3 regions of the Methylobacterium sp. 1973 genome follow, and region 2 is predicted to be linked to each of the others. Evidence: predicted binding sites of a transcription regulator. Region 2 holds the regulator's gene; each other region holds the start of a gene.
The links. The regulator PhoB, encoded in region 2, activates phosphate uptake and scavenging genes when phosphate is short. The targets are predictions, from matches to a motif close to TGTCATNNANCTGTCAT.
Positions count from the first base shown of each region.

Region 1: the regulator PhoB is predicted to act here: its motif matches at 1,855-1,871, upstream of ppk2 (polyphosphate kinase 2).
Region 3: the regulator PhoB is predicted to act here: its motif matches at 2,850-2,866, upstream of ABIC70_RS25220 (Orn/Lys/Arg family decarboxylase).

Region 1 is NZ_JBEPLA010000001.1:466,421-476,591, forward strand. It holds gene ABIC70_RS02355 (hypothetical protein) at 509-757, opposite strand; gene ppk2 (polyphosphate kinase 2) at 838-1,755, opposite strand; gene ABIC70_RS02365 (hypothetical protein) at 1,910-2,185, shown strand; gene ABIC70_RS02370 (hypothetical protein) at 2,245-3,105, shown strand; gene ABIC70_RS02375 (cupin domain-containing protein) at 3,221-3,745, opposite strand; gene ABIC70_RS02380 (MFS transporter) at 3,841-5,199, opposite strand; gene ABIC70_RS02385 (amidohydrolase family protein) at 5,244-6,158, opposite strand; gene ABIC70_RS02390 (MFS transporter) at 6,163-7,398, opposite strand; gene ABIC70_RS02395 (GntR family transcriptional regulator) at 7,485-8,225, opposite strand; gene ABIC70_RS02400 (hypothetical protein) at 8,366-8,611, shown strand; gene katG (catalase/peroxidase HPI) at 8,976-10,171, shown strand, end outside.
Region 2 is NZ_JBEPLA010000014.1:65,101-75,271, reverse strand. It holds gene pstC (phosphate ABC transporter permease subunit PstC) at 1-845, shown strand, start outside; gene pstA (phosphate ABC transporter permease PstA) at 858-1,748, shown strand; gene pstB (phosphate ABC transporter ATP-binding protein PstB) at 1,769-2,584, shown strand; gene phoU (phosphate signaling complex protein PhoU) at 2,703-3,422, shown strand; gene phoB (phosphate regulon transcriptional regulator PhoB) at 3,611-4,306, shown strand; gene ABIC70_RS22985 (protein-disulfide reductase DsbD family protein) at 4,454-6,625, opposite strand; gene ABIC70_RS22980 (aminopeptidase P family protein) at 6,745-8,583, opposite strand; gene ABIC70_RS22975 (hypothetical protein) at 8,711-8,974, shown strand; gene ABIC70_RS22970 (ribosome modulation factor) at 8,975-9,163, opposite strand; gene ABIC70_RS22965 (50S ribosomal protein L11 methyltransferase) at 9,204-10,124, opposite strand.
Region 3 is NZ_JBEPLA010000017.1:107,841-118,011, reverse strand. It holds gene ABIC70_RS25230 (TonB-dependent receptor) at 1-1,203, opposite strand, end outside; gene ABIC70_RS25225 (hydroxyacid dehydrogenase) at 1,716-2,696, shown strand; gene ABIC70_RS25220 (Orn/Lys/Arg family decarboxylase) at 2,915-5,260, shown strand; gene ABIC70_RS25215 (GNAT family N-acetyltransferase) at 5,260-5,838, shown strand; gene ABIC70_RS25210 (YceI family protein) at 6,006-6,602, opposite strand; gene ABIC70_RS25205 (cytochrome b) at 6,599-7,204, opposite strand; gene ABIC70_RS25200 (YceI family protein) at 7,221-7,853, opposite strand; gene ABIC70_RS25195 (LysR family transcriptional regulator) at 7,955-8,911, shown strand; gene ABIC70_RS25190 (hypothetical protein) at 9,180-9,719, opposite strand; gene ABIC70_RS25185 (hypothetical protein) at 10,042-10,171, opposite strand, start outside.

The DNA of each region.
Region 1 (10,171 bases), on a different contig from region 2:
GGAGGGGCACGCCGCCGATGCCGCGGACGTGCAGGGGAAGCGAGCGGAGCGCGGGAGGCCTCCCGGGCCGCCCGCCGAGCGGAACGCGACGCGCGTTCAGGCGGCTTTCGGCTTCGGCCGGGGAACACGCACCTCGACGGTTTGTCCGGTCAGCGGATTCAAGATCAGCATGGCAGCACGTCTCCGGTGGAACTGCCCGTAGAACGCCGGCCGATCGCATCCGGATCGGGGCGGTCGGTGCAAGTTTGCCGATTGGGTAAACCAATCGTTCACCGTGGCGGCGGGCCGTCCATCCGCCCCGTGATCGCCCCAGGATAGATCCGGGTCGCCGCGCCGATGGAAGGCCGCGCGCATACCGCTTTAGGAGGAGGTCCGACCCGGGCGCAGATCGCGCGCAGATCGCGCGCAAGCGGGCCGACCGGGCGCCGCCGCGACGCGACCGCGCCGGCGGTGCGACGGGCCCCGCCATCCCGAGCGCGGCAGTCACGGGCCGAACGGCCCGGTTCGATCAGACCCGTTCGGGCTCCGCCAGCAGGATGGCGGCGCGGATCGCCGCCCGGCGCAGTCCGGTATCGGCCCAGGGCTGATCGATCAGCGTCCGGGCGAAGGGATGCGAGGCCACCGCCACCGCAGGGTCGATGCGGAAGCCGTCCCCGAACGCCACAGAGCCGGGCGTGGGATCGGCCAGATACGCGTCCACGACGGCCGAGACGTCGTCATCGACGATGTCGAGGGTCGTGAACAGGTCGAGGGTCATCGGGCGCTTCGCCATGGCGGCGCTATAGCGGCGTCTGCACGACAGGATCACGACTCCCGCCCCGGGCCGCGGCGCCCCGTTCAGTACGCGTCCGGCACGTACATCTCGGCGGGGACCGGACCGCGCACGTAATCCGCATGCCGCAGGCGGGCCGGCAGGTGGACCGGCGGGTGCTCCACGCTGCCGTACGGGATCTGGCCGAGCAGATGGCTGATGCAGTTCAGGCGGGCCCGGCGCTTGTCCACCGCCTCGACCACCCGCCAGGGCGCCTCGGGGATGTGGGTGCGCGCCAGCATGTCCTCCTTCGCCCGCGTGTAATCCTCCCAGCGCCGACGCGACTCGACGTCCATCGGCGACAGCTTCCACTGCTTGAGCGGATCGCGGATCCGCATCTGGAAGCGGAATTCCTGTTCCGCGTCGGTGATCGAGAACCAGTATTTGAGGAGGACGATGCCGGAGCGCACCAGCATCCGCTCGAACTCGGGCACCGAGCGGAAGAACTCCTCGACCTCCGCCTCGGTGCAGAAGCCCATCACCCGCTCGACCCCGGCGCGGTTGTACCAGGACCGGTCGAACAGCACGATCTCCCCGCCGGCCGGCAGGTGAGAGACGTAGCGCTGGAAGTACCATTGCGTCCGCTCGCGCTCGCTCGGGGCCGGCAGGGCGGCCACGCGGCAGACGCGGGGGTTGAGGCGCTGGGTGATCCGCTTGATCACGCCGCCCTTCCCGGCCGAATCGCGGCCCTCGAAGAGGACGACGACACGCAGCTTCCGATCCTGCACCCAGTCCTGGAGGCGGACCAGTTCGTGCTGCAGGCGCAGCAGTTCGCGGAAATAGACCTTGCGGTCCAGGCGCTCGGGCTGTGCGCCGTCGGCGGCGAGCCGATCGAGGCGCTCCTCCTCGAGCCCGAGTTCCACCTCCTCATCGTAGCTGTCGGCAAGGTCGCGCCGGATCGCCTCCAGGGCGGCATCCAGGGCAGCACTGTCGTCGAGCCTCATCGCGGGTCCCCCTGCGTGTCGGACGGCCGAGCTAGAGCAGCCTTCCGTGACAGGCCTGAGAAGCGATCGGCCCGCGGGCGGACGATCCGGTATCGCACCCGTGATCGTTCCGTCATACGCTTCGGCCACGGAGCACCGCGACCGGAGACGCGTCATGGCTGGAGAAGCGACGAAGCCCCCGCCGGGGCGGGCGCCGGACGATCTGGATCCGGCGCGGGCCGAAGGCGAGAAGGTCGGCGCCCGGATCGACGCGGCGTTCGAGAAGCTCGCCAGGAAGATGCGCGCCCGCGCCGACAAGGCTCATGGCAAGCTCGATGCGGCGACGCCGGCCGAGAAGCGCGCGGTCCTGCTCCGCCGCTACGAACTCTACGCGGATGCGGCGGCCTATCTCGAAGAACGGCTGGTGCAACGCGGGGAGCGGTCCACGTGATCTGCACCGACCCGGCCCGGCGCGTCGCCGCCGGCCGCAGCTGACGGCGAGGCCCGACCATGTTCGACGCGACCAAGATGCTCGCCGATGCCCTCGGCGAGCATCTCGCCGTCACCTACCAGCGGACCTTCGGCAGCCGGGAGCCGCGCTATGCCGAGATCATCGAGGCCTCGGCGCGCCTGACGATCGAGCGGATCGTCGGGAGCGATGCCCTCTACCATGACGGCGATCATACGGCCCTCGTCACCCTGGTCGCCCAGGACATCCTGCGCGGCCGCTTCCTGCACGAGGGTGTCACACCGGAGGACTGGCTGCACATGATCCTGGCCGCCCTCTACCACGACATCGGTTACGTGCGCGGCGTCTGCGCGGGCGACCGGGCCCAGGCCTTCGTCATCGACGCGCGGGGCGGGACCGTGTGCCTGCCCCGCGGGGCCTCCGATGCGGCGCTGGCGCCGTATCACGTCGAGCGCTCGAAACTCGCTGTCCAGGAGCGCTTCGGCACGCACGATCTCGTCGATGCGGGCCGGGTCATCCGGGCGATCGAGCTGACCCGCTTCCCGGTGCCGGAAGACGACGCGCATCGCGAGACCGGGACCGAGGCGGGCCTGTTGCGGGCGGCCGACCTGATCGGGCAGCTCGGCGACCCGCTTTATCCGCGCAAGTTGAATGCGCTGTTTCACGAATTCGCCGAGATCGGCGTCAACGCGGAACTCGGCTACGACAGCCCGGCCGACCTTGCCGAGCGCTATCCGTCCTTCTTCTGGGGCAAGATCGAGCCCGTGATCGGGGATGCGATCCGCTTCCTCGACCTCACGGTCGAGGGCCGGGGCTGGGTCGCCAACCTCTACGCCCATGTCTTCGCCATCGAACACGACCGCCGCCGCATGGGCCCGCATCCCGGATCGGGGCCCGTCTGAGGCCGGCGGGGCGTCCGGCGGGAAGACGCGGTGGGCCGGCCGGGCGAGGCCGCGGTCGCACTCGACGCGGCCGCCGGGGCGCGGCGTCCGGCCTATCGCCGCGGGCGCCGGTCGCTCACGGATGCCTGTGGATCGGATCGACCCAGTAGACGGTCTCGGGCGTCTCGGCGGCCTCGACATCGGGCAGGTTGACGACCACCGCCTCGTTGTCGGAGCGCACCAGCACGCAATGCAGGGGCTCGTCGGTCGAGGCGTTGATCTCCTGGTGCGGCACGAAGGGCGGCACGAAGATGAAGTCGCCGGGGCCGGCCTCGGCCACGTATTCGAGCTTGTCGCCCCAGCGCATCCGGGCGCGGCCGGAGACCACGTAGATCACGCTCTCCAGCTCGCCGTGATGGTGCACGCCGGTCTTGGCGTCGGGCTGGATCGCCACCGTGCCGGCCCAGATCTTCTGGGCGCCGACCCGGGCGGCGTTGACGGCCGCCTGCCGGAACATGCCGGGCGTCTGCGCGGTGTTGGCATCGAGCCGGTCGCCCGGGATGACCCGCACGCCGTCGTGCTTCCACCGCTCCGGGGCACCCGGCTCGTGGGCCTCGTCGTGCGCATGCGGGTGCGTGTGATCGTCGCCGCTGTCGTGCATGTCGAATCCTCCCGCGCCATCATGGCATGGCGGCGCGGGATCGCCGAGGAGGCCGGTCGCGGGATCGACGGGCGGCCGGACGGTTCCCCGCAGCCTCAGCCCCCCGCCACCGACGGGGCCGGGCCGACGGCCGGCGGCCGCGACGGGTGCCGGCCGATCCAGAAGACCAGGGCACAGCCGATGCCCGTGAGGGCGCAGAGCGGCAGCAGGGCGACGGGGAAGCTGCCGGTCTGCTCGCGCAGCACCCCGATCAGCGAGGTGATCGCTCCGGTCCCCAGATGCGCCAGCGTGTTGATCGCCGCGATGCCGGCCGCCGTCTGGGCTGGCGGCAGCGTCTCGGTCGCCAGGGCGAAGAACGGGCCCTTGATCGCGTAATTGCCGAGCAGGACCAGCGAGAGCAGGACCAGGGTGATCCAGAGGGAGCCCGTCAGCAGGGTCAGGGCGAAGCTCAGCGAGGTCAGTGCCAGCGGCAGGGCCGTGCTCCAGATGCGCTCGCCGCTGCGGTCCGCCCGCAGGCCCCAGACGATCATGAACACCGAGGCGATGCCGAAGGGGATCATGTTCAGCAGGCCGGTCTCCAGGTTGCTGAGGCCGAACCCCTTGAGGATCTGCGGCATCCACAGCGACAGCGTGTTGCTGGTGGCCGAGCTGCCCGCGTAGATAACGGCGAGGAGCCAGACCTGACGGCTGGCGAGCACCGCCCACACCGCCGCGAGGCCGTGGGCGTGGTGGGATGAACCCGCCTCCGCGGCGCGGCGCTCGGTCTCCAGCCGGTCCGCCAGCCATCGGCGCTCCACCGGGCTCAGGAAGGCCGCCTCGGCCGGCCGGCTCGGCAGCAGCGCCAGGGCGGCGATGCCGAGGAGAACGGCCGGGATCGCCTCCATGATCAGCAGCCACTGCCAGCCGCGCAGGGACGCGGCCCCGTCGAGGGTGAGCAGCGCCGCCGAGAGCGGCGAGCCGAAGAAGCTGGAGAGCGGGATCGCGACCATGAACATCGCCACGATCCGCGCCCGGTAGGCCTTGGGGAACCAGTAGGTCAGGTACAGGATCACGCCGGGGAAGAAGCCGGCCTCGGCCGCGCCGAGCAGGAAGCGGGCGGTGGCGAAGCTCGCCGGACCGGTGACGAAGGCCGAACCGATGCCGACGAGCCCCCAGGTGATCATGATCCGCGCGATCCAGATCCGGGCGCCGACCCGCTCCATGGCGAGGTTGCTCGGCACCTCGAACAGCACGTAGGCCACGAAGAACAGGCCGCCGCCCAGGCCGAAGGCCGCGGCGGAAAGGCCGAGGTCGCGGTTCATGGTCAGCGCCGCGAATCCGACATTCACCCGGTCGACGTAGGCGATGAAGTAGCAGAGCACGAGGAAGGGGATCAGGCGCAGGCCGACCTTCCGCATCGTTCGGCTCTCGAAGGCGGCCGCGTCCGCCCCGTGAGGCATGGTCGGTGTTGCCATGGTCCTGTCCTCGTTGAAATCCGGGCTGGCGCGCGCCGGGCGGCTCAGTGGTCGAAGCGGAAAAGGGCGGCGGGCGTCTCGCCCAGGATGATCCGGCGCTCGGCCGGGTCGGGTACCCAGGCGTCGAGGTCGCGCCGCGCCTCGGCGGGGCTGGCCTGGGTCTCGAACTGCGTGTGCGGCCAGTCGCTGCCCCAGAGCAGGCGCCGCGCACCGAAGGCACCGCGCAGGCGCTCGGCCGCCTGCAGCGCCGTCTGCCGGCCGGCCGCGCCGCTGCCGATGCGGTAGGCGCCCGAGAGCTTGACCCAGACGCGGCCGCCGCGGCCGAAGCCGAGGAGGTCGGCGAAGCCCGGATCGGCGATGCCGAGGGCGGGGTCGATCCGGCCGAAATGATCGACCACCACCGGGACGCCCGCTTCGATCAGCGGCGGCAGCAGATGCGCGAGGCGCCGCGCCTCGGCCTGGACCTCGATCTGCCAGCCGAGATCCGCCACGCGGGCGAGGTGGGCCCGCCAGACCGGACTGCTGAATTCCGGGTCCGGCCGGCCGATCAGGTTGAGGCGCAGACCGACGACGCCCTGGTCGGCGAGATCGCGCAGGGTGGCCGTCTCCGCCGCGGGGTCCAGCACCGCGATGCCGCGCAGCCGCTCCGGGGCGGATCGCAGGGCCGAGACCATGTAGCTGTTGTCGGTGCCGAGGAAGCTCGGCTGGATCAGCACGCCGCGCGCCATGCCGTTCCGGTCCAGCATGGCGCGATAATCGGCGATGCTCGCGTCGTAGGCCGGGGCGTAGCGCCGGTCCCCGACCAGGGTGAGGGTCCGGGTGAAGACGTGGGCGTGGGTATCCACCGCCGCCACGCCGTCGCGCGCGTCGAGGCCCGTCTCGGCCGCCCGGCCGCGGACGGGGAATGCGAGCGCGACGCCGCCCGCGAACAGGGTACGGCAGAACAGGCGCCGGTTCATCGGATCATCTCACGGTCTGGGGGAGCAGCGCGCCGCCGGACTGCCGATCCGGCAGGAGCGCGACGGCGAGGAGGACGAGCCCGTAGGCGCCGATGGCCGACAGTCCGATCGCCGTCCCAAGGCCGCAGATCTCGCTGAGCAGGCCGACGCCGAGGGGCAGCACCCCGGAGGCGAGACGGCCGGCATTGTAGCAGAAGCCCATCCCGGTCCCGCGCAGGCCGTCCGGGAAGAGCTCGCTGAACAGAGCGGCGAGACTCGCGGGGATCCCGGCCGTGCAGAAACCGAGCGGGGCGCCGAGAAGGAGCAGCCCCGTGCCGCCGACCGGCACCAGCAGGTAGAGGACGACCAGGGCCATGCAGCCGGCGGCGAACAACGCCACCGTCCGCCGGCGGCCGAGCCGGTCCACGAGGCCGCCCGCCACGAGGCAGCCCAGGCCGAAGGCCGCGATGATGATCGCGAGGTAGAGCCCGGTGCCCGCCACGGAGGCGCCGCGCTCGACGCTCAGATACGTGGGCAGCCACGTGAACAGGGCGTGGAAGCCCCCGTGCGCCCCCAGCCCGAGCAGTGTCCCGATCACCGTGATCCGGCGCAGGCCGGGCGAGAAGATCAGGAGCGGCCCGATGGCCGGCCGGATCGGTCCGGCGGCCGGTCGGACCGGCTCCGGGACCGAGCGGCGGAGGTAGAGGACGAGGAGCGCGGGCGCGAGGCCGCAGGCGAACAGAGCCCGCCAGGCGGTCTCCTGATCCAGGACGGAGAAGGCCGCGGTAGAGAGGAGCACGGCCGCGCCCCAGCCGAGCGCCCAGCCGCCCTGGACGGCGCCCAGCGCCTTGCCGCGATGCTCGGGCCGAATGGCATCCGCCATCAGGACCGCGCCGGCCGCCCATTCGGCGCCGAAGCCGATCCCCTGCAGCGCCTTCACGATCAAGAGCTGGCCGAAGCTCTGCGCGAAGGCCGCCAGGAAGGTCGCGACCGCGAACCACAGCACCGTGATCTGGAGGGCCCGGACGCGGCCGATCCGATCCGCCATGAGGCCGCCGAGCCAGCCGCCGATCGCCGCCGTGACCAGCGTGACCGCGCCGATCAGGCCGGCCTCCGGGCGGCTGAGCCCGAAGCTCGCGACCAGGGCGGGGATGGCGAGGCTGAACATCTGCACGTCCAGGGCGTCGAGCGACCACCCGCCCAGACAGGCCCAGAAGGTGCGACGCTCGGCCGGACCGACCTCACGGTACCAGCGGAACACGGGCTTTCCTCCGCCCTCTAAAGAGGACTAGTCATTTATATGACTTAATGAGCATGGGCCCGATGGCCCGTCAAGCCGGCGGCCTTTCACCGGATGTCGATGTGGTACCGGAAGTCCTTGGCGGCGCCGCGCGTCACGCGCCACTCGATCGGGCGGGCATCGAAGCCGAAGGCGAGGCGCGCGATCACGACGACGGGCTCGCCCTCCGCGATCCCGAGGCGCTCGGCGTCGGTCGCATCGGCGATGCCGACCGTCAGGGTCTCCTCCGCCCGGGCGACGATCTCGCCGCACAGGCGCTCGTAGGCGGGGTAGAGGAGATCGCCGATCTCCGTCAGCGGAGTCTCGAGGAGCGGTGCGAAGCGTGCGGCCGGCAGCCAGATCTCCTCGGACAGGATCGGTCGGCCCTGCAGGAGCCGCGTCCGGATCAGGCGGATCGCCTCGCCGCCTGCGTCGGGGCCGAGGGCTTCGCGCACGGCCGCGGGCGCCGGCCGGGCCTCGCGCAGCAGGATCCGCCCTTCCGGCACGGCCTGGCTCCCATCCGGCCCCAGATGCCGGAAGAACCGGAACAAGGATCGGTCGAAGCGCGGCCGGCGGACGAAGGTGCCGCGGCCCTGCTGGCGCTCCACCAAGCCGTCGGCGACCAGGACATCGATCGCCTTGCGCACGGTGCCGATGGCGACACGATGGGTCGCCGCGAGTTCCGCCTCCGTGGGAATCGGTTCGCCCGACCGCCAGACGTTGCGCGCGATCTGGAAGGCGATCGCGTCGCGCAGTCGCTGATAGAGCGGCAGACGGAGATCGGGCTGCGGCGCGGGCGTGAAGGTCATGTGTATGACTGTATGATCCTCGCGCATCGCCGCCAATGGGGCCGAGGGAGGCGGCGGTGCACAGCGTCGCAGGGCGGGACCCAGGCGCAGCGTCGCGGGTTTGAGCCCGGATGTCTGAAGACGGGCTCAGCGAGGAGCGGATGATCGAACGTCGCACGGCTCAGGAGAGCCGCCAGGGCCGGCGGGGCAGGCCGGTTCTCGTCGTGCTCGCCGTGAGTGTGGCGCTGATGATCGCCGCATGGGCCGGTCTGCTGATCTGGCAGGGCGCGGCATCGCCGCCCGATTACGTCAGCCAGAGCCAGGCCGCGGCCCGAAAGGTCGTGACCGGTTCCGAGACGGGCTCCGCCGGAGCCGCCCCGGCAGCCAGCGCGCGTCCGGCGCCCTGACGAGGAGCGGATTCACGCCAGAGGGTGCGCCAAGTGGTGCGCTGAGACGCCGAGACACAGATTCGCGAGGATCAGCGCCCCCCGGGCGGGTATCCGTGTCGACGTGGAATCCCCGCGCGCCCTCGGCGCCTGCGGCGGCGTGTCGGATCACGGCAATGTCATCGGCACTATTGCGAGGCCGCCTGCCCCGGTCCTTGGAAGGACTTCGCTGCTCCGAACTTGATCCCGGGAGCGACTGCCTCATTTCGTCACCAGCCTCGAGCGCGACGGGGATTCCCCGGAGGTTCGAACTGCCTGCACCGCCCCGCCGCCTTCGATGCCCGAGCCTCGGGCGGCCGGCGGCTTAATGCCTAGGGGACCACTGATGAGCGAGACGATCGACAAGACGGACACCACGACGTTCCCGATGGCGGGCAAGTGTCCGTTCGGCGGCGACCGGATCGGCGGCGCCCACGGCAACCGGCCGACGCTGGAGAACTGGTATCCCCATCGCCTGCGGGTGGAAGTGCTCCACCAGAACGGGCTGGCGGCCGATCCCCTCGGGCCGGATTTCGACTACGCGGCTGAGTTCGCCAAGATCGACTTCGAGGCGCTCAAGCGCGACATCAAGCAGTTCCTGACCTCGTCGGTGGACTGGTGGCCCTCCGACTACGGCAATTACGGCCCGCAGATGATCCGCATGGCCTGGCACTCGGCCGGCACCTACCGGATCGCCGACGGGCGCGGCGGCGCCGGCACCGGCATGCAGCGCTTCGCGCCGATCTCCAGCTGGTGGGACAACGGCAACACCGACAAGTCGCGCCGCCTCCTGCAGCCGATCAAGCACAAGTACGGCAACGCCCTGTCCTGGGCCGACCTGATGGTCCTGACCGGCAATTGCGCCCTGGAGATCATGGGCCTGCCGACCTACGGGTTCGGCGGCGGGCGGCTCGACGCCTGGGAGGCGGACAACGCCACCTACTGGGGCCCCGAGGTGGTCGAGATGGGCTCGGTCTCGAGCTTCGACGACATGGTGAACCGCGACAAGCGCTGGCGCGGCAAGAACGGCGACGCCGACTACGACCTGGAGAACCCGCTCGCCGCCTCCCACCAGGCGCTCATCTACGTGAACCCCGAGGGACCCTACGCCAACGGCGATCCGCAGGGGTCGGCCAACGACATCCGGGTGACCTTCACCCGCATGGCGATGAACGACGAGGAGACCGTGGCGCTGATCGCGGGCGGCCACGCCTTCGGCAAGAGCCACGGCATGACCCCCGCCAAGGAGATCGGTCCGCCGCCCGAGATGGCGCCGATGGAGGCGATGGGCCTCGGCTGGCACAATCCGAAGGGGTCCGGCTCCGGCAAGGACACGATGACCAACGGCATCGAGGGCAGCTGGACGCCCGATCCGACCAAGTGGGACAACGCCTATCTGGAGAACCTCTTCAAGTTCGAGTGGGAACAGACCAAGAGCCCGGCCGGGGCGCTCCAGTGGACGCCGAAGGACCCCAACGCGCCGAAGACGCCGGACGCCCATGTCGCGGGTCAGATGCACCCGCTGATGATGATGACGTCGGA
Region 2 (10,171 bases):
TCGCCGGCATCCTGGGCTCGATCCTCTACGGCGGTTGGCCCGCCTTCCGCGAATTCGGCTTCGGATTCCTGACCTCCAGCGCCTGGAACGTCGGGACCGAGCAGTACGGCGCCCTGGTGGCGGTGATCGGGACCGTCGCCTCCGCCTTCCTGGCGCTCCTGATCGGCGTCCCCGTCTCCCTCGGGATCGCGGTCTACCTCACCCAGCTCTGCCCGGGCTGGGCCCGCAAGCCGGTCGCCATGACGATCGAGCTGCTCGCCGCCGTGCCCAGCATCATCTACGGCATGTGGGGCCTGTTCGTGTTCGCGCCGCTCTTCGCGCGCTACATCCAGATCCCGGTCTCGAACCTCGTCGAGGGCATGCCGATCGTCGGCACGCTGTTCTACGCCCGGGTGCCCTCGGGCGTCGGCGTCTTCACCGCCGGGATCATCCTGGCGATCATGATCGTGCCGTTCATCGCCTCGATCGCCCGCGACATGCTCGACCAGATCCCGACCGTGCTGCGCGAGAGCGCCTACGGCATCGGCTGCACCACCTGGGAGGTGGTGCGCCACGTGCTGGTGCCGCAGGCCTCGGTCTCGATCATCGGGGCGATCATGCTCGGCCTCGGCCGGGCGCTGGGCGAGACGATGGCGGTGACCTTCGTGGTCGGCAACGCCAACCGCCTCTCGGCCTCGATCTTCGATCCGAGCTCGACCATCGCGTCGCGCATCGCCAACGAGTTCAACGAAGCTGACGGCCTCCAGCTCAACGCCCTGATGGCTCTGGGCTGCATCCTGTTCGTGATCACCTTCGTGGTGCTCATCATCGCCCGGCTGCTGACGCGCCGCGTCCAGGCCGCCTGAGGAGCACGCGCGATGGACGCCTCCCCCACGATGACCGCGGCGCCCCGGCGCCGCTCCGGCCGGGTCCGTCAGGGCCGGCGCATCGCCGACCGCACGCTGCGGGTTGCCTGCACCGGGGCGACGCTGGTGGGCGCCCTGGTCCTGGGCTCGATCCTGGTGATGCTGATCGTCCAGGGCGTGCGCGGCTTCACGCCGACCCTGTTCACCAACCCGACGCCGGGCCCCGGATCCGAGGGCGGCGGCATCGCCAACGCCATTCTGGGCAGCCTCGTCCTGACCGGGATCGGCATCGTGATCGCGACGCCGGTCGGCGTCATGGCCGGGACCTTCCTGGCCGAGTACGGGCGCGGCTCGAAGCTCGCGGCCCTGATCCGCTTCCTCAACGACATCCTGCTCTCGGCGCCGTCGATCCTGATCGGCCTGTTCGTCTACACCCTGATGGTGCGGCCGATGGGCACCTATTCGGGCTGGGCCGGCGGCGTCGCGCTCGCGATCATCGCCGTTCCGGTGATCGTCCGCACCACCGAGGACATGCTGCGGCTCGTCCCCGGAACCCTGCGGGAGGCCGGCGCGGCGCTCGGGGCGCCGCCCTCGACGGTGATCATCAACGTCACGTGGCGGGCGGCCTCGGCCGGCATCGTCACCGGGATCATCCTGGCCCTGGCGCGCATCGCCGGCGAGACGGCGCCATTGCTGTTCACCGCCCTCAACAACAATTCCTGGTTCTCGGCCAACCTGATGGGTGGCGTCGCGAACCTGCCGGTGATGATCTACCAGTTCGCCCTCTCGCCCTATCCGAACTGGCAGGGCCTCGCCTGGGCCGGCGCGCTTCTGATCACCGCCACCATCCTGGTGCTGTCGATCATTGCCCGCCTTGTGATCAAGCCGCAGACCTCGCGCTGAGACCCTTCGAGGACACGACGATGAACGCCGCCTCCGCGATCCCCACGGTCGAGCTGAACCGCAACCGCGCCGACGAGGGCGGTCCCGTGCGGATCGCCGTGAAGCGCCTGAACTTCTACTACGGCAGCTTCCACGGGTTGAAGGACGTCAACCTCAACTTCCACGACCGGCAGGTCACGGCGCTGATCGGGCCCTCGGGCTGCGGCAAGTCCACCCTGCTGCGCTGCTTCAACCGGATCTACAGCCTCTATCCGGAGCAGCGGGCCGAGGGCGAGATCCTCCTGGACGGGGAGAACATCCTCAGCCCCTCCATCGACCTGAACGAGCTGCGCTCGCGCATCGGCATGGTGTTCCAGAAGCCGACGCCGTTCCCGATGTCGATCTATGACAACGTCGCCTTCGGCCTGCGCCTCTACGAGAAGCTGCCGAAATCCGAACTCGACGGCCGGATCGAGGCCTCCCTGCGCAAGGCCGCCCTCTGGGACGAGGTGAAGGACAAGCTCAAGCAGCAGGGCACGGGCCTGTCGGGCGGCCAGCAGCAGCGCCTGTGCATCGCCCGCACGGTGGCGCAGCGCCCGGAGGTGATCCTGTTCGACGAGCCGACCTCGGCCCTCGACCCGATCTCCACCGGCCGCATCGAGGAGCTGATCGAGCAGTTGCGCGACGAGTTCACCATCGTGATCGTCACCCACAACATGCAGCAGGCGGCGCGCATCTCGCAGTTCACCGCCTTCATGTATCTGGGCCAGCTGATCGAGTTCGGTCCGACCAACCGGATGTTCATGAACCCGACGGAACGCCGCACCCAGGACTACATCACCGGCCGGTTCGGCTAGTCTGCCTGAACGCTCCGGTCTCGGGGAAGGCCGTCCGGTCGCCGCATCCGCGGAGGGCCGGCGGGTCCCCGAGGGCCTCCCCGGAGCGCCGCCCCCGGGACCCATCGAAGGATTCGCCATGCCCGGCCATATCGTCACCTCCTACGACACCGACCTGGAGAACCTGCGTCGCTCGATCTCGGAGATGGGCGGCGTGGCCGAGAAGATGACCGCGGAGGCGACGGACGCCCTCGTGCGCCGGGACGATACGCTCGCCCAGGCGGTGATCGTCGCCGACAAGCGCCTCGACGCCCTGCAGCGGGACATCGAGGAGCGCGCCGTGCTGTTGATCGCCCGGCGTCAGCCCCTGGCGATCGATCTGCGTGAGACGATCTCGGCGATCCGCGTCTCCGGCGACCTCGAGCGGATCGGCGACCTCGCCAAGAACGTCGCCAAACGGGTGGTGGCGATCTCCGATCAGGCGCCGGCCCAGAAGATCGTTCTCGGCGTGCGCCACATGAGCGACCTCGCGGAGGGCCAGCTCAAGGACGTTCTCGACGCCTATGCGAGCCGCGACGTCCAGGCAGCCCACGATGTCTGGGAGCGGGACGGCGAGATCGACGCCCTGTACAATTCGCTGTTCCGCGAGCTCCTGACCTACATGATGGAGGATCCGCGCAACATCTCGTTCTGCACGCATCTTCTGTTCTGCGCCAAGAACGTCGAGCGGATCGGCGACCACACCACCAACATCGCCGAGACGATCCACTATCTCGCCACGGGCGAGGCCCTGGCGGGCGATCGGCCGAAGAACGATGCGTCGAACTACGCGACCGTGGACGGGGTGCCGGCTCCGTAAGCGGGCCGCCCCCGGTCCAGGCGTCGGCCTGCGCGCGCTCCTGTGGGGCGCCGCCGGAGAATCGGAGCGTGCGGGTTGAGGCTGAGCGGCGCCTCCTGCACCCTCCGCCTGCCCGCCGGCTCCAAGGAGAGTCGGCGCGCCTGCAGGCCGTATGGCGCCGCTTCGTGAACGGATCTTCGAACGTGAGCATGCAAGTCCTGATCGTCGAGGACGAGGAGGCGCTGACCACGCTGCTGCGCTACAATCTGGAAGCCGAGGGCTTTCTGGTGGATTCCGCGGCTCGCGGCGACGACGCGGAGCTGCTCCTGGCGGAGCGGATCCCCGATCTCGTCCTGCTCGACTGGATGCTGCCCGGCCTGTCGGGCATCGAGCTGTGCCGGCGGATCCGGGCGCGCCGGGAGACCGAGCGGCTGCCCGTGATCATGCTCACCGCCCGGGGCGAGGAGGGCGACCGGATCCGCGGCCTCGGGACGGGCGCCGACGACTACATCGTCAAGCCGTTCTCCGTCCCGGAACTGCTCGCCCGGATCCGCGCGCTGCTCCGCCGGGCCAAGCCCGCCCATGTCTCGGACCGGCTGGCGGCGGGCGACCTCGAACTCGACCGCACCGGCCATCGCGTCCGCCGCGGCGGCGAGGAGCTGCATCTCGGCCCCACAGAGTTCCGTCTGCTGGAATTCCTGATGCTGGCGCCGGGCCGGGTCTTCTCCCGCGAGCAGCTCCTCGACGGGGTCTGGGGACACGACGTCTACATCGACGAGCGCACGGTCGACGTCCATGTCGGGCGGCTGCGCAAGGCACTGAACGGCCCGCGTCAAGCCGACCCGATCCGTACGGTCCGCGGCTCGGGCTACGCCTTCGACGAGACGTTCTCGCTCGACGCTTGAGACGGGCGCGAAGCGTTCCGGGACAAAGCGTTTCGGGCCGGAGGCCGGTCGGCCGCGCCGCCCGCCCGCGTGCAGCGAAGGGAGCCGGGGACGTTCGAGGCCGGCGGATGCTGCGAGGCCCGGCGGGCCCCCGGGCCTCGCGCAGATTCAGCGGGTCAGCGCCGCGCTCCGGCCGGACGCGACCGGCACGGCGTCGAGCGCCGTCAGAACCGTCCCCTCGGTGAGGATCTGCGGAAGCACCTGAGGCGCTCCGGTTCCGGTATAGAGGAGGTAGAGCGGCACGCCGCTGCGCCCGTGCTTCTCCAGCAGACGGGTGATCTCGGGATTCTGGTTGGTCCAGTCGCCCTTCATGTAGGTCACGCCGCGCTCGGCCATCGCGGCCCGCACGGCCTTGGTGTTGAGGGAGGTCGCCTCGTTCACCGCGCAGGTGATGCACCACGCGGCGGTCATGTCCACGAAGACGGGGCGGTGCGCGTCCACCAGGGCGTCGAGACGCGCTTGAGTGAAGGGCTCGACCCCGTCGGCGGCGGCCTGCGCCGACGGCGCGGCGCGGTCCCGCGGAAGGGTCACGGCGAGGGCCGCCACGGCGACCAGCGCGAGGGCCGCAGCGACCCGCGCGACCCGGCCCGCCCCGGGCGCGGCGGCGCGGCCGTGTTCCCAGGCCCAGGCGGCGAAGCCCACGAGGACGAGGCCGATCAGCGCCGCCAGCAGCCCACGCGGATCGACCTGCTGGGCCAGAACCCAGATCAGCCAGGCCACGGTGGCGTAGACCGGGAAGGCCAGGACCTGTTTGAGGGTCTCCATCCAGGCGCCCGGCCGCGGCAGCGCCCGCAGGGCCGGCGGCCAGAGGGTCAGCACCAGGAAGGGCAGGGCGAGGCCGAGGCCGAGGCTCGCGAAGACGGCGAGCGCGACACCGGCACTCTGCGTCAGCGCGAAGCCCACCGCCGAGCCCATGAACGGCGCCGTGCAGGGGGTCGCCACCAGGGTCGCCAGCACGCCCGTGAAGAACGAGCCGCTCAGGCCGGCACGCCGGGTCAGGCCGTCTCCGAGGCCGGCGAGCCGGCCGCCGACATGGACCACCCCGGACAGGCTCAGGCCCATCGCGAACAGCAGATAGGCGAGGGCTGCGACCATGGCGGGCGATTGCAGCTGGAAGCCCCAGCCGATCGCGGCCCCGCCACCCTTCAGGGCGATCAGCAGGGATGCGAGGCCGAGGAAGCTCGCCAGCACGCCGGCCGTGTAGGCGAGGCCGTGCAGCCGCAGCCGCGCCGGGCCCTCGCCGGCATGCCGCACGAGGCTCAGCACCTTGATGGACAGCACCGGGAAGACGCAGGGCATCAGGTTGAGGATCAGGCCGCCCAGAAAGGCGAAGGCCGCGGCGGTTGCGAGGGTCAGCGCGTCGAACTCGGCGACGGCCGGCGGGGCTCCGGCCGGATTCGGCGCGCTCGACGCGGCCGCGACGGCAGGAAGCACCGGCTCGTCACCATACGCGAAGGCGAGGCGGCGGGTGCCGTCCGTGCCGACCTCGTCGATCGTCAGGACGCCGGGCAGGGCGGCGGGCAAAGGATCGGTCGGGCTGCTGCGCGCGATGGTCAGATGCAGACCGGTCTCGTCGACGGTCATCACCTGCGCGGCGGCGTTGTCGATCGCCGTCTCGGCATAGGGGAAATAGGCGGCGTTCCGGATGGATTCCGGTTTCAGGCCGGTCGCGGCGAAATCGAGCTGCAGCGTGTCGCCCTGGCTCGACAGGCGCAGGGGCCAGAGCGCCGGCGCGGGCAGGGCAGCCCGGGCGCGCGCGAAAAGCGCGGCGTTGGCCGGGTCCGGCTCGGCCTTGCCCACCGGCAGGGTGAGGGCGAGATCGGCCGAACCGGGGACGCACTCGGTCTCGCAGACGAGATAGGTCAGCTTCGCCTGGATCTGAACGGGATTGGCCGGGTCGAGGCTCGGCGGCGGCGTCACGGGCACGAGGAGCGTGACCTCACCCTCGTAGCCGTAATTCATGAGGGTCGCGATCGGGATGCGCTCCGGCGCCGGCCACCGGATCGCGCTGGCGTTGAAGCCGGCCGGCAGGGTCCAGGTCACCTCCGGAGGCAGTCCGGAATCGCCCGGGTTGCGCCAGTAGACGTGCCAGCCGGGCTTGATCTGCATCCGCACCGCCAGCGTGAACGGCTGTGCGCCGGCGACCGCGGCGGGCTCGGCCACGAGGCTCGCCCGCACGAGGTCGGCCGGCGTGCGGAAGCCCTGCGGGACCCCTTGGGCTGCGGCGGCCGAGAGGCTCGCGGCGAAGGCCAGGATCAGAATGGCGAGGCGGCGGATCATGCTGTCCCTTCGCGCGCAGGGCGGGCGCGGTTTCACGCGCGGTGTATCCGGGCCAGCGCGGGCGTTTCGATGGCGGTGGGTCTTACCACGGGCCGCGCCCGGGATCCCACGCCGATCGCTCAGTCCGCGAGCGGCACGGTCGCACGCTCCAGCCAGTCGCGCGTCCCGGCATCGACCCGGGGCGCCAGGGTCTCGCGCACCCGGGCGTGATAGGCATCGATCCAGGCGCGCTCCTCCGGTTCGAGCAGGTCCGGCTGGATCAGCCGCCGATCATAGGGGGCGAGCGTCAGGGTCTCGAAGCCCAACATCGGGCGCTCGCCGCCCGCGATCGTGCGGGGCTCGACCAGCACGAGGTTCTCGATCCGGATTCCGTAGGCGCCGCGGGCGTAATAGCCCGGCTCGTTCGACAGGATCATGCCGGGCTCCAGCGCCACCGTGCCGGTCTTGGCGATCCGCTGCGGTCCCTCGTGCACCGACAGGAAGGCGCCGACGCCGTGGCCGGTGCCGTGATCGAAGTCGAGCCCCGCCTGCCAGAGCGGCGCCCGGGCGAAGGCGTCGATCTGAGCGCCGGTCGTGCCGACAGGAAACACCGCCCGGGCAATCGCGACGTGGCCCTTCAGAACCCGAGTGTAACGGTCGCGCATCTCGGCGCTCGGCGTGCCCACCGCGACCGTGCGGGTGATGTCGGTGGTGCCGTCCGGATACTGCGCACCGGAATCGATCAGGAACAACTCGCCGGTCCGGACCGTCCGGTCGGTGGCGCGGCTCACCCGGTAATGGACGATCGCGCCGTTCGGCCCGGATCCCGAGATCGTCGGGAACGAGACCTCGCGCAGATCGCCGCCCGCCGCGCGGAAATCCTCAAGGGCCTCGACGGCGGCGATCTCGGTGAGGCCTCCGGCCGCGGCCGCACCGTCGAGCCAGGCAAGAAACCGCACGACACTCGCCCCGTCGCGGACATGGGCGGCGCGCGCACCGGCGATCTCGGCGGCGTTCTTGACCGCCTTCATGCCGGTGATCGGATCCTTGCCGACATCGGCGGTGCCGCCGGCAGCCTCGATCTTCTCCTTCAGGGCGACGGCGCCGGTCGCCGCGTCGAGGCGGACACGCACGCCGGCGAGGGATCCCAGCCCGTCGTCCAGTTCCGCCCGGGGCAAGATCTCGGCGATCGGGGCCAGCACCGCGCGCAGTGCCGGATCGACCTCGGGCGAGACCAGGAACAGCCGCGCCAACCCCTCGCGCGGCAGGATGGCGTAGCCGAGGGCCAGGGGCGTGTGACCGACATCGGAGCCGCGCAGGTTGAAGGCCCAGGCGAGATTGTGCGGATCCGAGATGACCAGGGCATCGCAGCCGCCCTCGGCGAGGGCCGCCCGGATCCGGGCGATTTTGTCGGTGCAGGCCTCGCCGCACAGGGCATCCGGATGGAGCACCACCGGCCCGGCGGGGGGCCTCGGGCGGCCCGCCCAGACGGCGTCGACGAGGTTCGGCACGGCCCGCACCGCGCCGCCGGCTCGGGTGGCGGCCCGCTCCAGGCGTGCGAGACCGTCGGGTGTATGCAGCCAGGGATCGTAGCCCAGAACCTGATCCCTCTTGAGGTTGACGCCGATCCAGGCTTCCGGCGTCGACTCGACCAGCGGCACCACCGTGAGGATGCCGGTATCGACCTGTTCGGGCGCCTGCAGGGTGTAGCGGCCGTCGACGACCAGCGCCGCGGATTCCATCAGGATCACGGCCGTCCCCGCAGAGCCGGTGAAGCCGGTGAGCCAAGCCAGCCGTTCGGCATCGGCCGGAACGTATTCGGACTGGTGCTCGTCCGCCCGGGGCACGACGAAACCGTCGATCCCGTGCTCGCGGAGGGCGGCCCGCAAGGCCTCGATCCGCTCGGCGCCCTTCCGGTGGCTCGGGTCGTCGAAGCTCTGGAAGCGCTGACGCGGCTGGGGCGGACGGGGCTCAGTCATGAGGCGAGCCTAGCGCCCGCCGCTCCCACGCCGCAACACCCCGTCCTCAGAGGAGGCGCCCGGGTGCGGTGCCTAAAAGATCGCTAACAATCTTATCACGCCGCCGGATTTGGCCTATTCCTCAGACATGCCACGCCGCGTCTACTACCGGATCAGCGACAGACCCGATGGCCGCTTCGACGCCATCGTGACGATCGAACCCGACACGGTGGTTCGCCGGGACGGATTCGATTCGCTCGCCGAACTCGAGGAATGGGTGGACGGTCTGCGCGTGCTGATGGCGGCGCTCGGCGCTCCCGTGTCGCGGGCAGACGGGGCGGAAACAGCAGCCGAAACCGCCCCCACGTCGGATGGTTCGACGCCGTCGGGCCGGCTTCGCACTGCGCGCTGATCAGCGCTTCGCGACCGGCAGGTCCGGCATGCGCTCGATGGGCGCGCCGTCATAGCCTTCGAACCACGCAACGCGTGCGGGCGAATTCGCCGGATAGGGGCAGGCGTCCTTGGGACGGCCCTGAGCCCGGGCGCGGGCGCCCTCGGCGATGGGGTCCGCGGGCGGATCATGGAGCGACGTCTGGCTCATGGCCAATCAACGCGCCGGCGCGCCGCCGGTTCGGGGCGCCTCAGCGCCGCGGGCGGCGGGCGGCGCCGCCGCGCATCAGGACCAGGGCGACCCAGCCCTCGATCATGCCGCGGCGGACGAGGGAGAAGCCCTGGAGGCGGTAGGCCGAGAGGACGCCGGGCACGTCGCGCGCGATCAGGCCGGACAGGACCAGAACGCCCCCGGAGGCGACCACGCGCGTCAGCGTCGGCGCGAGGAGCCGCAGGGGCCGGGCCAGGATGTTGGCGAAGACGAGATCGAAATGGCGCGGCCGGTCGGCGAGGCGGTGGCGCACCCCCGGCCCCTCGTAGAGCTTGAGATAGGGCCCGAGCCCGTTGGCCCGGGCGTTCTCGCGGGCCGTGCGCACGGCCTCCGCGTCGAGGTCGCCGGCCACAACGGGTTGCCGCAGGGCCTTGGCGGCCGCGAAGGCGAGGATCCCGGTTCCCGTACCGACATCGAGGACATGGGCCGGGCGCCGGCGCTTCAGCTCCGAGACCAGCGCGCGCAGACAGCCCAGAGTGGTCCCATGGTGGCCGGTACCGAAGGCGAGGGCCGCCTCGATCTCGATGGGCAGATCGTTGCCCCGCACGGCGTCGCGGTCATGCGAGCCGTGGACGAGAAAGCGTCCCGCCCGGACCGGCTTCAGCCCCTCGAGCGACGCGCGCACCCAATCCTGCTGCGCGATGGTGCGAAACTCGGCCGCATCCGCCGCATCGCCGATGACGGGCCGGATCAGGTCCCGGACGTAATCCTCGTCGGGCGCGTCGGCGAAATAGGCTTCGAGGCGCCACGTGCGGCCGTCCTCGTCCTCGAAGGCGGCGACGGCCGTGTCCATGGGATCGAACATCTCACCCAGGAGGTCGGTCATCGCCCGGGCCGACCGTTCATCGGTCAGCAGGCGCAGGACGTGAGACGGGCGGTGGGGCGGCAGGCCTTCGAGCATGATGCCGGGCTGTAACGCCGGGGCGCGCCGCAGCCCAGGGGCTGGCG
Region 3 (10,171 bases), on a different contig from region 2:
GTAGAGGTTCGACAGGTAGGCGCCCCGGCCGGGCGAGAACCGCCGTCCCGTCGCCTCGTCGTACACGGAGCCCTGAAGCGTGAGGGCGTGGCGGATGAATCCGGTCTCGAACTTGGCCCGGACGCCGCCGTCGTAGGTGAGCCGGTCGACGCCGAGGGCGTAGAATTGCGGCGTGCTGGTCGTGTCGCCGCGGCCGTTGAGGATCGTCGGCGCCGATTGGAAGTACCGCTCCACTCCGGTCTGCCCGCCGCCGACATCCGCGAACAGCGTGACCTGATCGGTCAGGTCGTACTCGGTGCGCAGCAGGCCGCCGCGATCGTCGACGTCCGAGTATTCCCAGGGCTGGGTCAGGTTCAGGCGACCGTCGGGCGCTCGCGGTACGGGCACGCCGGCCCGCAGGAGGAACGGGCGCAGCGGCGCGTTGAAGCGGTCCGTCTGCGCCAGCAGGTAGAGCCACGCGCGGAACCGGTCACCCTGGTAGTCGAGGGCCAGGGCCCCGACGCCGGTCGTCTCGGTCTGGCGGTCGAAGGGCGTGGCGCCGCCGTGCAGGCTGCCGACGACGCGGGCGCCCCATTCCCGTCCCGGCCCCCAGCGGCGGGCGACGTCGACCTGGCTGCCGCCCCAGGCGGTCGAGCCGTAATCCAGGGTGACGCGGGTCAGGTCCGCGCCGGCGCGCTTCGGGACGATATTGACCACGCCGCCGACCGCGCCGTTCGGCGACACCCCCGTGAGGGCGGCGGACGGCCCCTTTAGGACCTCGATGCGCTCCACGTAGTCGGTGAAGATGCGGAAGCTCGGGGCAATGCCGTAGAGCCCGTCGAAGGCGACCTCGCCGCTGGTGTTCTCGTTGGACGGGAAGCCCCGGATGGAGAAGGAGTCGAACGGCGCCCCCGTGGTCTGGGTGGCGCGCACCGACGGGTCGAGGACCAGGGTCTCGGACACCGTCCGCGCCTGCCGGTCCCGGATGAGCGTGTCGGTGTAGCTGGCGATGCTGAAGGGCGCCTTCTGGATCTCGGTATCGCCCAGCAGGCCGAGGCGACCGCCCCGCGCCACCTGACCGCCGGCATAGGCCGGGACCGGTCCGCGCGGCGCGGCCGCGCTCGCGACCGAGATTTCGTCGAGCTGGACCTCCCGGCCGGCCCCGGCCTCCTCCGCGCGGGCCGCGTGCAGCCCGGAACCGACGAAGCCCAGCAGGACAGCCATCGGGAGAACCGGCCGGGCCGCGCGCCGCCGGCGCCGGTTCCGCGCGGAAACCGACACCGAGAAATCTTGAGACCGCATTGTCGTGACGAAAGCTCCGAATCACGGAGCAAGGCAGCAAATATCTCTACGTGTGTCAAAAATACATTTGGATTAATTATAATTATATTCAGCGCACGCAGGGTCGATCTACGTGATCGATATTGAGTGCGTTCTATACTGAATTCCATTGCCGAACGACATCATTATCAGTGCCTCACTCATCATCGCACGGTCGAGCCGGCGATTTCGCGGAAGGCCGGGCCAGAGCTCGGCCGAGGCGCGCGGCCGGGATCGTCGGGCCGGGCGGGGCGTGCGGGGCCCGACACGACCGCGATCGGGTGTGGATCGCGCGCGTCCGATCGGGTTGCCGCGGCGGAGACCGGGGCGCCCGGTTGCCAGGGTTGCCCACCCCGCCTAGACGGGCCCGGCGCGAAACGTGCCTGTCACCCCTCCTCTAGTGCAGAGGTTTTCCCGTGATCACCGGTCCGTGCCTCATCGTCCAGCCGATCCACGCGGCGGGCCTCGACCGGCTGCGGGCGGCCGGATTGGAGCCGCGTCCGGCGAGCGGCACGGATCCCGAGACCCTGGCCCGCGAGGCCGCCCCGTGCGTCGCCGTCATCACCCGCAACACCGGCTTCCCGGCCCGCGCCATCGCGGCGGCCCCGGCCCTGCGGGTGATCGGCGTGCACGGCACCGGCACCGACCACGTCGCCACCGCCGAGGCGACCGAGGCCGGGATCGTGGTGGTCAACACGCCCGGCGCCAACGCCGTCTCGGTGGCCGAGCAGACGCTGGCGCTGATCTTCGCCCTGGCCAAGGCCCTGCCGGAGGCCGACCGCTCGGTCCGACGCGGCGACGACAGCTTCAAGTTCACCGCCCGCCTGATCGAGCTGGCCGGCCTGACGCTGGGCCTCGTCGGCTTCGGGGCGATCGGGCAGGCGACGGCCCGGCTCGGCACGGCCCTCGGCCTGCGGGTGCTGGCCTACGGCCCGAGCCGGCCGGACGCCGACTTCGCCAATGCCGGTGCCCTGCGGGCTCCTTCGGTGGACGCGCTCCTCGCGGAGGCCGACATCGTCTCCCTGCACGTGCCCCTGACCCCGGCCACCCGCGGCCTGATCGGCCGGGACCAGCTCGCCGGGATGAAGCGGGACGCCTTCCTGATCAACACCAGCCGCGGTGGTCTGATCGACGAGGCGGCCCTGGTGGAGGCGCTGGAATCCGGCACGATCGCGGGCGCCGGGCTCGATGTCTTCGCGCAGGAGCCTCTGCCGGCCGACCACCCCCTCGCCCGTCAGGCGCGGGCGATCCTGACGCCCCATGTCGGCGGTTCCACCGGGTCGGCCCTGATCCGCACCGCCGAAATCGCCGCCGGCCGCGTGGTCGACGTGCTGGCAGGCCGGCGGCCGAGCGGACTGGTCAATCCGGATGTCTGGGCGCGGCGGCGCGCCCTGTGATACCCTGAGACGGGTTGCTGCCGCGGGCCGCGCGACCGATCTCCGACCGGCACCTCAGGACGAGGGCGCGGATGGGAAGGCCGCGGTCCAACGGCTCCGACCGCGCCCGGATCACGCCCTTTCGTCCGCACCACGACCACCCGCCGCGCACGTTGTCATGCAATCGTCGCAGACGGGCCGGAAAGCCACGCGCTGCATCCGAGGCCAGAGAGGGCTCCATGGACTTCCACCGTCGCTTCACGGTCCTGATGTGCGCCCCCGCCTTCGATCCGGACGATCTCGAAGGCGCGCGCGTCAATCAGATCGTGGCAGCCGTGGAGCAGCGCGGCTTCGAGGTGGTGCGCGCCCGGCGGGTCGAGGACGCGGCCATCGCGGTGCAGACCGACGCCGCGGTGGGCTGCCTCGTGGTCGATTGGGGCAAGCGCGGCCTCGACGGCAAGGCCGCCGCCCTCATCGACATGATGCGCAAGCGCGGCCTGGAGATGCCGATCGTCATCATGGTCCGCCGCAAGCGGCTGGAGGACATCCCGGTCGAACTGCTCGATTTCATCGACGGCTACATCTTCCTGGCGGAGGAGACCCCGGAATTCATCGCCCGCGGCCTCGTCAGCCGGGTCACGCAATACGCCCAGACCCTCAAGACGCCGTTCTTCGGCGCGCTCGTCGACTACGCCGAGAAGGGCAACCAGCTCTGGACCTGCCCGGGCCACAACGGCGGTATCTTCTACAACCGGTCGCCGATCGGCCGGATCTTCGTGGAGCACCTGGGGGAAGCGATCTTCCGCGACGACCTCGACAACTCGGTCCTCGACCTCGGCGACCTGCTGACCCACGAGGGCCCGGCGCTGAAGGCCCAGAAGGAGGCCGCCAAGATCTTCGGGGCCGAGAAGACCTACTTCGTCCTCAACGGCACCTCGGCCTCCAACAAGATCGTCCTGTCCTCGCTGATCGCGGAGGACGACCTCGTCCTGTTCGACCGCAACAACCACAAGGCGGCGCATCACGGCGCCCTGTTCCTGGGCGGCGGCATCCCGATCTTTCTGGAAACGGACCGGAACGCCTACGGCCTGATCGGCCCCATGTATCATGAGGCCCTCGACGAGACCCGGATCCGGGAGAAGATCCGCCGGAACCCGCTGGTGACCGATCCCGAGGCGTGGCGCCGGGAGCGGCCGTTCCGCGTCGCGGTGATCGAGCAGTGCACCTACGACGGCACGATCTACGACGCCCAGGAGATCCTGGAGAAGATCGGCCACCTCTGCGACTACATCCTGTTCGACGAGGCCTGGGCGGGCTTCATGAAGTTCCACCCGCTCTACGCCCGCCGCTTCGCCATGGGGCTGACCGGCCTCGACGAGACCTCGCCCGGCATCGTCGCCACGCAATCGACCCACAAGCAGCTCGCGAGCTTCTCCCAGGCCTCGCAGATCCACACCCGCGACGGGCATATCCGCGGCCAGACCCGGCGGGTCGAGCACAAGCGGCTCAACGAGAGCTTCCTCGTCCACGCCTCCACGTCGCCCTTCTACCCGCTCTTCGCCTCCCTCGACGTCGGCGCCCAGATGATGAAGGGCCGCTCCGGCATGATCCTGTGGGACGACACGATCCGGCTCGGGATCGAGTGGCGCAAGAAGGTCCGGGCGATCCGGCGGGAATTCGAGGAGAACGAACGCGATCCCGCAAGGCGCTGGTTCTTCGACCCCTTCGTGCCGGACGTGACGGTGAATGCCGACGGCGCCGAGGTGCCTTGGGAAAGTGTGCCGACCGACGAGCTCGCCGCCACGCCGCGCCACTGGGAGCTGAAGCCGGGCGCCCGCTGGCACGGCTTCACCCACGTCGCGCCGGGCTACGCGATCACCGACCCGAACAAGCTCACCGTGCTCACCCCCGGCTTCGACCGGCACACGGGGGCCTACGCCCAGCACGGCGTGCCGGCGCCGATCGTGGCCCAGTACCTGCGTGAGAACCGGATCGTCGCCGAGAAGAACGACCTGAACTCGCTGCTCTTCCTGCTGACCCCGGGGGTCGAATCCTCCAAGGCCGGCACGCTGATCTCGGGCCTCGTCGCCTTCAAGCGGCTCCACGACGACAACGTCCCGCTGGAGGAGGCCATGCCGGAATTCGTCAACCGCCGGCCGAACCGCTACCGCGGCGTGCGCCTGCGCGACCTCTGCGCCGAATTCCACGCCTTCCACCGGGAGGCCGGCACCTCCACGCTCCAGCGGCGCCAGTTCGCCCCGGAGCACCTGCCCGAGATGGTGATGCCGCCCAAGAAGGCCGCCCAGCTGCTGACCCGCAACAAGGTCGATTACGTGCCGATCGCCGAGGCCGAGGGGCGGATCGCCACCACGCTGATGCTGGTCTATCCCCCGGGCATCGGCACGGTGCTGCCGGGCGAGCGCCTGGACGACCGGGCCAAGCCCATGCTCGACTATTTCAAGATGTTCGAGGCCTCCGCCAACCTGTTCCCGGGCTTCGAGGCCGAGATCCAGGGTGTCTACCGCGAGGTCGATCCGGACGGGCGGATCCGCTTCCACACCTACGTGGCACGCGAGGGGGCCTGATGGAGATCGAGGTCGAGACGCCCGGCCTGGTCCCGGCCCGCACCTGCCCCGACATCGTCATCCGCGCCTCCTCGGATGCGGATGTCGAGGCGATGGTGGCGATCTACGAGCACCACATCAGCAGGGGCGTGAGCGATGTCGGCGTCGCCGAGGAGGACCGTCTGCTTCCCGACGACCTGAAGCGGCGGCGCAAGACCATGCGCAAGAAGCGCCTGCCCCACCTCGTGGCCGACCGGGACGGCGCGGTGGCGGGCTACGCCTACGCGGTGCCGTTCCGGAAACGCCCGGCCTACCGCTACACGCTGAAGCACTCGATCTACGTGCATCCCGACCACCTGCATGCCGGGATCGGCCGCCGGCTGCTGCCGGCCCTGATCGAAGCCTGCGCGGCCGGCGGCTACCGCCAGATGATCGGCTACATCGACGCCGAGAACGCGGCGTCCCTGCGGCTCCACGAGGCCTGCGGGTTCGAGCGGGTCGGCTACCTGCGGGCGGTGGGCTTCAAGTACGGCCACTGGTCGGACAGCGTCATGGTCCAGCGGGCGCTGGGCACCGGGTCGGAGGACCGGCCGGGGTAGCGGGCCGGGACGGGGCGGCGTCCGACGCCCGGCCGCCGTCGTTGCGAGCGCAGCGAAGCAATCCAGGAGCGCCACACTTACGGAGGGCGCGCTACCCTGGGTCGCTTCGCTGCGCTCGCGATGACGGAGCGCGTGACACCCGCCGAAGGAGTCGACCGGGGCCGGGATCAGTGGCCGGAGGCCGGCTGCGCCGTTGCGACGATGTCGACCTCGACGCCGACATCGAGCGCCACCCATTGGCCCGAGGCCCAGGCCCCCTGGCCGACGCCGAACTCGGTGCGGACGAGGCCGACGCGCCCCACGGCATGCGCCGCGCCGCCGTCGAAGGTCAGGTGGAACGGCAGCGTCACCGGCCGGCTCGTGCCGCGGATCGTCAGCGTCCCCACCGCCGCGTAGTCGCCCTGCCCCTTGTCGACGAAGCGGGTCGCCTCGAAGCGCGCCTGGCTCGCCGCCTTGACGTCGAACCAGTCCTTCTGCGGCATGGCCTCGTCGCGCTGGACGTCCCCGGTTCGCGCGCTGGCGAGGTCGACCAGCACGAGCGCGTGCCCCGCCTCGGGCTTGGCGGGGTCGAAATCCACGCTGGCCGTGAACCGCTCGAACCGCCCGGTGAACGGGACGCCGACCTGCACGCCCGAGAACCGGATCGCGCTCCGGGCCGGATCCACCGCCCACTCGGCGGCGGCGGCCGGCAGGGCTTCGCCCAGGAACACGCACAAGAACGCGCCCTGCAGCGCCGCAAGCAGGCAGAGGTGACGCGCGTTCATCGGGTGGGCTCCACGATCGGGGCGGTCGACGGCCGGCGCCCCGGCAGCATGCGGCGCAGCACGTCGTCGCGCAGGAGGAAATGGTGGCGCAAGGCGGCCGCCACGTGGACGGCGAGGAGGGCCGCCGGGAACCACGCCCCCAGGGCATGGACTTGCTTGAGGAGGCCCTCGGCGGCGGCGGGGTCGGGGACGTGGGCCGCCAGCGGCAGGTGCGGCCAGGGGACGAGGCCGTAGAGCACCGTCGGGATGTTGAACGGCGACAGCGAGACCACGGCCCAGCCGGTCAGGGGCAGCCCGACGAGGAGCAGATAGAGCAGGTGATGCGCCGCCGCGGCCGCCCGCCGCTCCCGCGCCGGCATCCCGGCCGGGTGCGGTGGCGGCCGGTGGGTCAGGCGCCAGAGGAGGCGCAGGACCGTCAGCGCCAGCACCGTGACGCCGACCGACTTGTGCCACTGGTAGAGCTGGAACTGGCGCAGCGGCGCCAGGGCCGCGTGCGTCATGGTCAGCCCGAGGCCGATCAGGACGAGCACGGAGAGCGCGCTCGCCCAGTGCAGCAGGATCGCCACGGCGGAGTACCGCCGCGCGGAAACCCCGTTCGCCATGGCCGATCCCCCGGTGTCAGTCCTGCTTCTCGAAGGCGCCCGCGATGGTGAGGTGCAGCTCGTCGCCGATCAGCGGCACGTAGGTCTTCACCCCGAACTCCGAGCGCTTGAGCGTGCCGGTGGCCTCGAAGCCGACCGTATACTTCTTGCTCAGCGGGTTCACGCCGGCGCCGACCAGGGTGACGTCCAGCGTCACCGGCTTGGTCACGCCGTGGAGCGTCAGGTCGCCCGTCACCTTCGCGTGGTCCTTGCCGGCCGGCGTGACCTTGGTGGACACGAAGGTCATGTCGGGGAACTTGGCGGCGTCGAGCCACTGGTCGCCCTTGAGCTCGTCGGTGAGCTTGGCGCTGGTGGTCGTCACCGAGGCGACCGGGATCTTCACCGAGAGCTTGGCCGCCGCCGGGTTCTTCGGCTGCAGCTCCAGCGTGCCGGACACGTCCGAGAAGCCGCCGGCATAGTTCGAGAAGCCCATATGGGACACGCGCCAGCCGACCTGGGTGTGGCCGGGATCGACCGCGTAGGTGCCGGCCTGGATCTGCGCCGGATCGCGGGTCGGCGGGGTCTGGGCCAGCGCCGAGGTGGCGACCGAGGTGGCGACCGGGGTGGCGACCAGCAGGGCCAGCAGGCCGGAGGCGAGAATCGACTTCAAGGGTGTCTCCTGCAGAGCAGACGGTCGAGCGCGATTCGCTGCGCCGCAGCAGCCCTGTAGACCCGTTCACGGCACCGGTTGAGCCTGCTATCCGGAACCCCATGGTTGCGAGAACGGAAACCTTCCGGGGCGGACTCGAGGATGTTCGGGCGTTCTGCGCCGTCGTCGATCTCGGCACGGTGACGGCCGCGGCCGCGAGCCTGCAGGAGACCAAGGGCAGCGTCAGCCGACGGATCTCCCGCCTGGAACAGGCGCTGGGCGCCCGGCTGATGGCGCGCACCTCACGGGCGGTCTCGCCGACGGCCGAGGGGCTGGCCTTCTACGCCAAGGCGCAGGAGAGCCTGACCCTCCTCGACGAGGCGGCCGAGACCGCCCGCGACGCCCGCACGGTGCCGACTGGGCATCTGCGGATCACGACCTCGATCGATTTCGGGATCGAGGTGATGCCCGAGATCGTCGCGAGCTTCCGGACCGCCTACCCGCAGATCACCGTGGAGATGCTGAACACCGACGCGCGCCTCGACCTCGCGGCCAACCGGATCGACCTCGCCCTGCGGCTCGGCGGCGCGGAGGAGACCGGCTACCGCGCGATGGTCCTCGCGACCCTGGCTCTCGGCCTCTACGCCGCCCCCGCCTATCTGCTGCGCCGCCCGGCCCCGACGGACCTCGCGGGCCTGCGCGACCACGACCTGATCCTCGCCCGGGAGCGGATCGGCACGGCGGGACTGGTGCTGACCGACGGGCAGGGCCGTACCGAGCCGCTGGCCTTGAGCCCGGCCATCCGGGTCAGCGACTTCGCCACCGCGCACCGGCTGACCCTGGCGGGCGCCGGGATCGGCCATCTCCCGAGCCTCGTCGCCGCCCGCGCCGTGGAGGCGGGGGAGATCCTGCGGGTGCTCAGCCCCTGGGCGACCCGCGGCGCGCATCTGCGCGCCGTCACCCTCGCGGGGCGCGAATTGCCCGCCCGCGTCCAGGTCTTCCGCGAGCATGTCCGCAGCGCCCTGGCGGCGCGCGACTGCCCCGGCGCCACCCTGGACGGCGACAACCCAAACAGATGACGCCCTCTCTTGCGCCGGAGATGACAGGGGCTGCGATCGGAATGGGCATCGCCCGGGCGACCGCCTAAGCCGAGCGACCCGCCGCCACCCGGTTCGTTCTGCCGTCGGCGGGCCGGTCCATCACGACCGACTTATATCTGCGCCGTGGCGACAGCATCGCTCTGCGCACCGGCGATGCGCACCTACCCCCGGACCAGCCGAAGGATCTCGCCATCCCGTGCGCGACGCACCCTTCCGCCGCGTCGGAGTCGGGGCATCGCGGCGCGGCTCAGCCGTCGCGACCGAGGCCGAGACCGCGGATGATGTCGCCGATCGGATCGATCTTCGGGGACGGGGCGGCCACCGGGGCCGTCTGGGGGGCCGCGGCGACGACGGCGGGCCGATCGGATTGCGCGGTGCGCTCGAGTGCCGCGTGGCGAAGCCGGGCAGCCCGGCGCGACCCGCGCTCCGCCCCCTTCGGCCGATGCGTCGCCACGGCCTTCCGCAGCGGTTCGGCCGGACGTGCCATCTCGGCCGGAAGCGGCGCGGTCGGCATCGCCGTGGAGGGAACCGCGGCGGCGATCCGCGGCGTCGGGCCAGCTGCCAGCGCCCCGGTGGTCTCCGGTGCGGACGCGTGGGCCGGGGGATTCACCCAGGCGGCCGGCGCGACCGGTGCCGCAGCCGTCACGACCGGACGTGCAGGGCGTGTCTGCACCTCGTAATTGCCTGGATGCAGAATATGCGCGGCCGCCACCAGCCCGAATACGGCAACGGCAGTGGTACCGAGGGTGGAGCGGTAGTGTTCCATGGCGGAAAAACGTACCGCCAAGCTCTCGGTTCCGCGCCAACGAACCGTGCGTCGGCGCAAACAAAAAAGGCCACTCCCGAAGGAGCGGCCCGAAGTCTAGGGAGGAAACGCCCAAGAAGGGCAGCGGGATCGCGACGCCATCGCCATCCCGCAATGCAAAGATAGGATACCGCAGTGCGGCATGCAACGGATCGGACGCCGGGGAGATATGCATATGCTCCCCTGTCGGGCCGCTCAGCCATGCACCTGAAGCATGTCACCGCGCGGGATCGCGGACGGACCGCGCGACGCGCAGAGCGCCCTGCACGCGGATCTGGCGGTGGCGGGTGGACGAGAACGGGATCTAGGCCCCCCCGGACCGACCATCCTGGCCGATGAGCCGCTCGATCTCCGCCTCCGCGACGGCACGTGCCGCGTGCTCGGAGGTGTACGGGCGGAACGACCCCCGGACCAGCTTGCCGCGGTCGCGGATC